2 regions of the Thauera chlorobenzoica genome follow, and region 1 is predicted to be linked to the other one. Evidence: riboswitches for the same ligand, from Rfam matches in the RefSeq annotation. Region 1 holds a riboswitch; the other holds the start of a gene.
What was found. A riboswitch is a leader RNA that binds a small molecule or an ion and turns the genes downstream of it on or off. The one in region 1 is predicted to bind cobalamin.
Positions count from the first base shown of each region.

Region 1 (3,396 bases):
TTCGCGCCATTGCGCGGCGAAGTGCAGGATCTCCTGGTTGCCCTCGCGCTTGCGCGAGCCGTGGCCGACGAGGAGCAGGGCGGTGTCGTTCATGCGGGATTTCCGGTGGGCGCGCTGGTCTCTGCGGCTGCGGCCGCCTTGCGGAAGCGGTGGCCGAAGCCGGGGTCGTAGAGCTTCGAGCGCGCGATGTCGGGCCACAGGCGCGCACCGAGCGCGGGGCTGGCGAGGATCATGGCCTGGCTGGCGATCTTCTCGTCCTGGCAGCGGCGCTTGATGTCGGCCAGCGTGCCGCGCACGATCTTCTCCGCGCCCGGCCAGCTCGCCTTGTGCACCACCACGATGGGCGCCTCCTCCGGCCAGCCGGCGGCGCGCAGCGCGCGCTGCACCTCGTGCAGCAGGGTGATCGACAAGAAGATGCACAGCGTCGTGCGGTGGGCGGCGAGCGCCTCCAGCTCCTCGCCCGCAGGCATCGGGGTGCGGCCGGCGACGCGGGTGAGGATGACGGTCTGGGTGAGCTCGGGCAGGGTCAGGGTCTCGCCGGCCGCCGCGGCCGCGGCCATCGCCGAGGACACGCCCGGCACCACCCGCCAGGGGATGCCGGCAGCGTCGAGCGGGCGGGTCATCTCGACCAGCGCGCCGTACAGGCCGGGGTCGCCAGTCTGCAGGCGCACCACGGTCTCGTGGCGGGCGCAGGCCTCGGCCAGCCAGGCGCTCATCTCTTCGAGCGTCATGTCTTTCGAGTCGCGGACCTCGCAGCCCGGCGGCGCGTACTGCGTGGCCGTGCGATCGACGAGCGAGCCGGCGAACAGAATTGCGCCCGCCTGCTCGAGCAGGCGGCGACCCTTCACCGTGATCAGGTCCGGGTCGCCGGGGCCGGCGCCGACGAACCAGACCGTGCCGGGCCGGCCGCTCATCAGCCGCGCGCCGGGACGGCGAAGCAGAGCTGGACCAGCGGACGGTGGGCCTGCGACTGCAGCAGCCTGACCACCGCCACCGTCAGCACCGGCTCGATCAGCACCACCGGCAGGTAGGCGGCGGCGAAGCTCATCCACGCCGCGAAGGGTGTGGCGGTTTCCCCCATCGCCAGCCAGAAGCCGACCATCAGCGCGACGCCGGCGTAGTAGCTGGCATCGAGCTTCAGCACCGAGCCGATCTCGGTGGCGGCGCCGGCGGCGAGCTTGCGGCCCAGCGTGGCGTGCAGCGCGAGCAGCGGCACGGCGAGCGACAGGAAGTTCACCCCCAGGTGGAGCAGGTCGGCGGGCTCGAAGATCACGCCCTGCAGCAGCAGGCCGAGGCCGAAGCCGAGCAGGGTGGGGACGAAGCCGAGGGCGAGGTAGATCGGCATCGCGCCGATGAAGTGCAGCTCCGACGCGCCCGCGGGCAGGTGGAAGCTCTGCATGAAGACGGAGAAGAACAGCGCCGCGAGCAGCGTGCGCAGGATGTGCTGCGGTTTCCTGAGCAGCTGCGGCGCCTGGGCGGCGATGAGTGAAGCGGCGGCGAGGTTGGCGGCGGCGATCTTGGCGCCGGAAAGGATGCCCGGTTCGATGTGCATGGTGACTCCCCACGAGTGCGTCGATAAGGATGCGGACACCGGTGTGGGGGTATGCGGACGGAACCGTGGCGCGGCAGGGTCGCGACCAGGCGGACAGCATGTACAGCGGATTCGGCTGGAAGCCGGACGCATGCGGCCGGCGGCAGACCAGTCGGATCGAACCCTCACCCCGGGGTCACACATCACGAAACTCGATCGGGCCGGTCTTCTGGCTTGCCTTCTTCCTCGTCCACCGGCCTTCCCGAGCGCAAGGCTCAGTGGCGTGTTGGCGGAGTCGTCAGGCTCACAGCAGCGGGGGCTGCGCCGGACTGGCTGAAACGCGCGGGTTTCAGCGTCACCGGACTTCCCGTTTCACTCCGTCCTGCGGCTGCAGGGCGGAGCACCCGGATCGAATGCGGATGCAGCTTAATCGAGAGGGGCGATGTTGCGCAAGCGGGGGCGCGGGCTTGCGCGGCGGCGGCGCGCTCCCCGGGGAGGCGGTTCAGTGCCTGCTGCCGTTGTGGCGCACCAGGCTGACCGCCAGGGTGATCACGGTGAGCGGCATCACGTAGCCGAGCATGATGCTGGAGAACGTGGGCAGGCTGTCGTGCTGCTGGGCCTGGAGTGCCAGCCAGGCGGTGTAGGCGGCGTAGTAGCCGAGGAAGACACCGCCTTCCCAGCGTGCGATCTCGCGCCCGGTGATCATGATCGGCAGGCAGGCGAAGGCGACTGCGAGCATCACCCACAGGTCGAAGTTGCGCGCCGCCTCCGAGACCGGCAGGCCGGCGCCCGAGGCGATGCCGGCGGCGCCGAGCACGGCGAGGATGTTGAAGACGTTGCTGCCGACGACGTTGCCCACGGCGATGTCGCGCTGGCCGCGCATCGCGGCGACGATCGAGGTGGCGATTTCGGGCATCGACGTGCCGACGGCGACGATGGTGAGGCCGATCACCAGGTCGCTGACGCCGAAGGCGCGGGCGAAGGCGACCGCGGCGTCGACCAGCCAGTCGGCGCCCACCACCAGCATCGCCAGGCCGATCGCGATCAGCGCCAGCTGCACGCTCCAGTGGCGGTCCCAGGTCGAGGTCGGAATCCCGGTTTCGAATTCGTCCTGGACGCCTTTCGAGGCACGCCGCGACTGCACCACCAGGAACAGGGTGTAGGCGAGCACGAGGCCGAAGAGGATGACCGATTCGAGCAGGCTCAGCCGGCCGTCGAGGGCCATCACCACGAGCAGCACCGAGACCCCGATCATGATCGGGATTTCCTGGCGGATGATCTGCTCGTCCACCAGCAGCGGCGTGATCAGCGCCGAAATGCCGAGGATCAGCAGGATGTTGGCGATGTTGCTGCCGACCACGTTGCCGATCGCCAGGTCGGGACTACCGGCCAGCGCCGATCCGACCGATACCGCCATTTCCGGTGCGCTGGTGCCGAACGCGACCACGGTCAGGCCCACCACCAGCGGTGACACGCCGAAGGATGTGGCCAGCCGCGAGGCGCCGCGCACCAGCAGTTCCGCGCCGGCGACGAGGACGACGAGACCGAGGATGAACATCAGGACTTGCTGGAGCATGGGCTGTACGAAAGAAGATCGATGAAGGTCTGGATGCAGCCGGCGGTGGCGATTCGCCGTGCCAGGGGCGGCCCCGGGCGCAGGCGATGTGCGGTCCCGCCTGCGCCCGGGGTCATGCGTGCGTGCAGCTTACAGCCCGGCGTCGGCGCGCAGCGCGGCGGCCTTGTCGGTCTGCTCCCAGGTGAACTCCGGCTCGTCGCGGCCGAAGTGGCCGTAGGCGGCGGTCTTGCCGTAGATCGGGCGCAGCAGGTCGAGGGTCTGGATGATCGCCTTCGGGCGCAGGTCGAAG
Region 1 is NZ_CP018839.1:1,318,019-1,321,414, forward strand. Features, by position in the region: gene Tchl_RS06255 (sirohydrochlorin chelatase) at 1-93, opposite strand, end outside; gene cobM (precorrin-4 C(11)-methyltransferase) at 90-914, opposite strand; gene Tchl_RS06265 (energy-coupling factor ABC transporter permease) at 914-1,552, opposite strand; cobalamin riboswitch at 1,734-1,955, opposite strand; gene Tchl_RS06270 (calcium/sodium antiporter) at 2,034-3,107, opposite strand; gene metK (methionine adenosyltransferase) at 3,237-3,396, opposite strand, start outside.

Region 2 (3,396 bases), 310 kb from region 1:
TTCGTCACCGTCCTGCCCGCATGCAGGGTGATGCCGTGCTCGCGGTACCAGGCCAGGTCGTTGAGCATGATCTCGGGCAGGGTCATCTCGCCGGCGAGCACCGGCGACAGCAGGATGCGGTTGTAGTTGCCGTGCGGTTCGGCGCCGAACACGGTGATGTCGTACAGGTCGGGCGCGAGCTTGAGCAGCTCTTCGAGGGTGCGCACGCCGGCCATGCCATTGCCGACGAGGACGAGGTTGAGCTTTTTCATGATTTTCTCCGCAGGGCTGGAACGATGGACGCTGGCGCAGCAAGCCGGACAATGTCCTCGGCTGTTCCACAGCATCAAACGTGCCAACTTCCCGAAAGCGGACGATCCAGCGGCTTCCGGGGATTCAGGGAGAAAATTTCAAGGCCTGTGCGCCGGGCGGCGCACAGCGGCAGTGCAGCAAAAACGGCCCGCGCACTGTACTTGTGCAGCGCCGCAAAGACGGCCGGAGGGGCCCGCTGGCGCGGCCCTCCGTGGCGCTCGGGCGGCCCTGCAGGGGCGGCGGATCAGCCGCGGGCAGGGTCGGCGTCGTCGAGACGGGCGAGCAGCGCGGTGCCGGCGGCGTCGGCCTCACCCTGCCAGCGATCGAAATGGAGCAGCTCGCCGAGCGCCAGGCGCGGCAGCCAGCCGGCGGCCTCGAGTTCGGGGCGGTCGTAGAAGTGGCTGACGTAGCCGATGCACAGGTAGGCCACCGGGATGATCTCGCGCGGGATCCCGAGCGCGTCGCGCAGCGCCTGCTGGTGGAAGATGCTGACCCAGCCCACCCCCAGCCCTTCGGCGCGCGCCGCCAGCCACAGGTTCTGCACCGCACACACCGAGCTGTAGAGGTCCATCGCGGCGATGTGGGTGCGCCCGACCACGACCGGGCCGTTGCGGCGGCGGTCGCAGGTGACGCACAGGTTGATCGGGGCTTCGAGGATGCCTTCGAGCTTGAGCTTGCGGTAGGTGGCGCGCTTGCCTTCCTCGAACATCAGCTCGGCTTCGGCGTGGGCGAGGCGAAAGGCCTGGTTCACCTTCTGCTTGACCTCGGGCGCACGCACGACGATGAAGTCCCACGGCTGCATGAAGCCCACCGAAGGCGCGTGATGGGCGGCGGTGAGCACCCGGGCGAGGACCTCGTCGGGCACCGGATCGGGCAGGAACTGGCCGCGCACGTCGCGCCGGGTGTGGATCGCGCGGTACACCGCGGCGCGTTCCTCGGCGCTGAATTGCGGATTGGTCTGGATGGATTGTGCAGGGCTGCTCATGAAGTATTCCCCTTGTCGTCGAGCAGTGGCCAGCCGCCGACCAGGCGGCTGCATAAAACGCTTCGGGGCCGGTCTTCCGGCTGCGGATCGTCTCGTCCGGGCGCCTTCCCGGTCCTCGCGGACCAGTGGCTGGACATGGCCTTGCCCGGACAATCCCCGTTACGGCGCTGGGCGCGCGGCGGATTCGAACCGCCTTCCCGATTCTCCCGCACACGACGCGGGCACCTCGAAGCAGAGCGTGCAGTTTAACAGCCGCTCAGGCGCGCTGGCGGCGGGCCTCGAACAGGCAGATGCCGCTCGCCACCGACACGTTCAGGCTGTCGACGCTGCCGTGCATCGGGATGCGGGCGAGCGCATCGCAGGTGTCGCGGGTGAGCCGGCGCAGGCCGTCGCCTTCGGCGCCGAGCACCCAGGCGACCGGCCCCTTCTGGTCGATGTCGTAGAGCGTCTTGTCGGCCTCGCTGGCGGCACCGATCACCCACACGCCGGCCTCCTGCATTTCGCGCAGCGCGCGCGCGAGGTTGGTGACGGTGACGTAGGGCACGATGTCGGCGGCGCCGCTGGCGACCTTGACCGCGGTGGCGTTGAGGCCGACGGCGCGGTCCTTGGGCGCGACCACCGCGTGCGCGCCGGCGGCATCGGCCACGCGCAGGCAGGCGCCGAGGTTGTGCGGGTCCTGCACGCCGTCGAGGACGAGGATCAGGGCGTTCTCGTCGAGGCCGTCGAGCACGTCGGCGAGCTTGATCTCGCGCCGGGTGGCGTCGACCTTGGCGACCACGCCCTGGTGGCGGCGGGTGCCGACCAGGCCGTCGAGCTTGTCGCCTTCGCTCTGGGTGATGCGCGCCCCGGCGGCCTCGGCCTGGGCGATGAACTTCTTCACCCGGGCGTCCTTGCGGTCAGCGCAGAGATGGATTTCCAGCACCGAATCGGGTGCATGACGCAGCTTGGCGGAGACGGCATGAAAGCCGTAGATCAGGCGGGTGGGTGCGTTCTCGGGTGCTTTAGCCACGGTCGGTGCCCTTTGCGGAAGTCTTGCGCCCGGCACGTCGGGCCGGCGCGGCGGTCGGAGTCGGGGTCGCGGATTCTAGCGCTTCAGCGACCGGCGCGGCGGCGGCCTTCTTCGCACGCGTCCTGCGGGGCCTGGGCGCGGCGACCTCGGGGGCTGCGACCGGGGCCTCGACCACGGGCGCGGGCGCGGCGGCCGGCTCGGCTGCGGCCTTCTTTGCACGCGCCTTGCGGGCTTTCGCCTCGGTGACCACCGGGGCGGCGGCGGCAAGCTCAACGGCCGGCGCGGCTGCAGGCTTCGTCGTGCGCTTGGTGCGTGGCCTCGGCCCGGCAGCCTCCGGGGCGGCAACCGGGGTGGCGACGACCGGGGCAGGCGCCGCCGTGGCGACCGCTTCGACGGCTGCCTTCTTCGCACGCTTGCTCCGGGTTTTGGGCTCGGCCACCTCGGCAGCGGTAGCCGGGGCCGCTACCGGGACTTCCACGGCGGCTGCGGGCGCGGACTCGACCACCGCCACCGCCTTGACCGTCGCCTTCTTTGCGCGGGTCTTGCCCGGCTTCGAGGCGGACGTTTCCGAAGCGACCGGGGCGGCGAGCGGCGCCGGCACGGCCGGCGCCGGCACAACCTCGACCACCGGCTCCGCAACGACTTTTCTGGTGCGCGGCTTGGGTGCCTTCTTGCCAGCCTCGGGCTGGATCGCGGCAGGCTCGGTCTCCGCGGCCTTCGCGGACGCCTTGAGCTCGGCCGGCAGTGGCCCCTCGATCAGGCGGAAATCGATCTTGTTGGTCGCCATGTCCACCCGCACCAGCTGCACCTTGAGCCGGTCGGAGAGGCGGAACTGCTTGGCGGTGCGTTCGCCCATCAATGCATGACGGGTCTCGTCGTAGTGGAAGTAGTCGCTGCCCAGATCCGAGATGTGCAGCAGCCCTTCGATGAAGATGTCGTCGAGGGCGACGAACAGGCCGAACGGCACCACCGCCGAGACGCTGCCGATGAACTCCTCGCCGACGCGGTCCTGCATGAAGTAGCACTTGAGGAACGCGACCACGTCGCGAGTGGCGTCGTCGGCGCGGCGCTCGGTCATCGAGCAGTGCAGGCCAATCTGCTCCCAGTCGCC
Region 2 is NZ_CP018839.1:1,005,392-1,008,787, reverse strand. Features, by position in the region: gene nirB (nitrite reductase large subunit NirB) at 1-251, opposite strand, end outside; gene bluB (5,6-dimethylbenzimidazole synthase) at 536-1,276, opposite strand; cobalamin riboswitch at 1,326-1,520, opposite strand; gene rlmB (23S rRNA (guanosine(2251)-2'-O)-methyltransferase RlmB) at 1,533-2,285, opposite strand; gene rnr (ribonuclease R) at 2,278-3,396, opposite strand, start outside.
Region 2: linked by a shared signal. The riboswitch ahead of bluB (5,6-dimethylbenzimidazole synthase) and the one ahead of Tchl_RS06265 (energy-coupling factor ABC transporter permease) in region 1 are both predicted to bind cobalamin.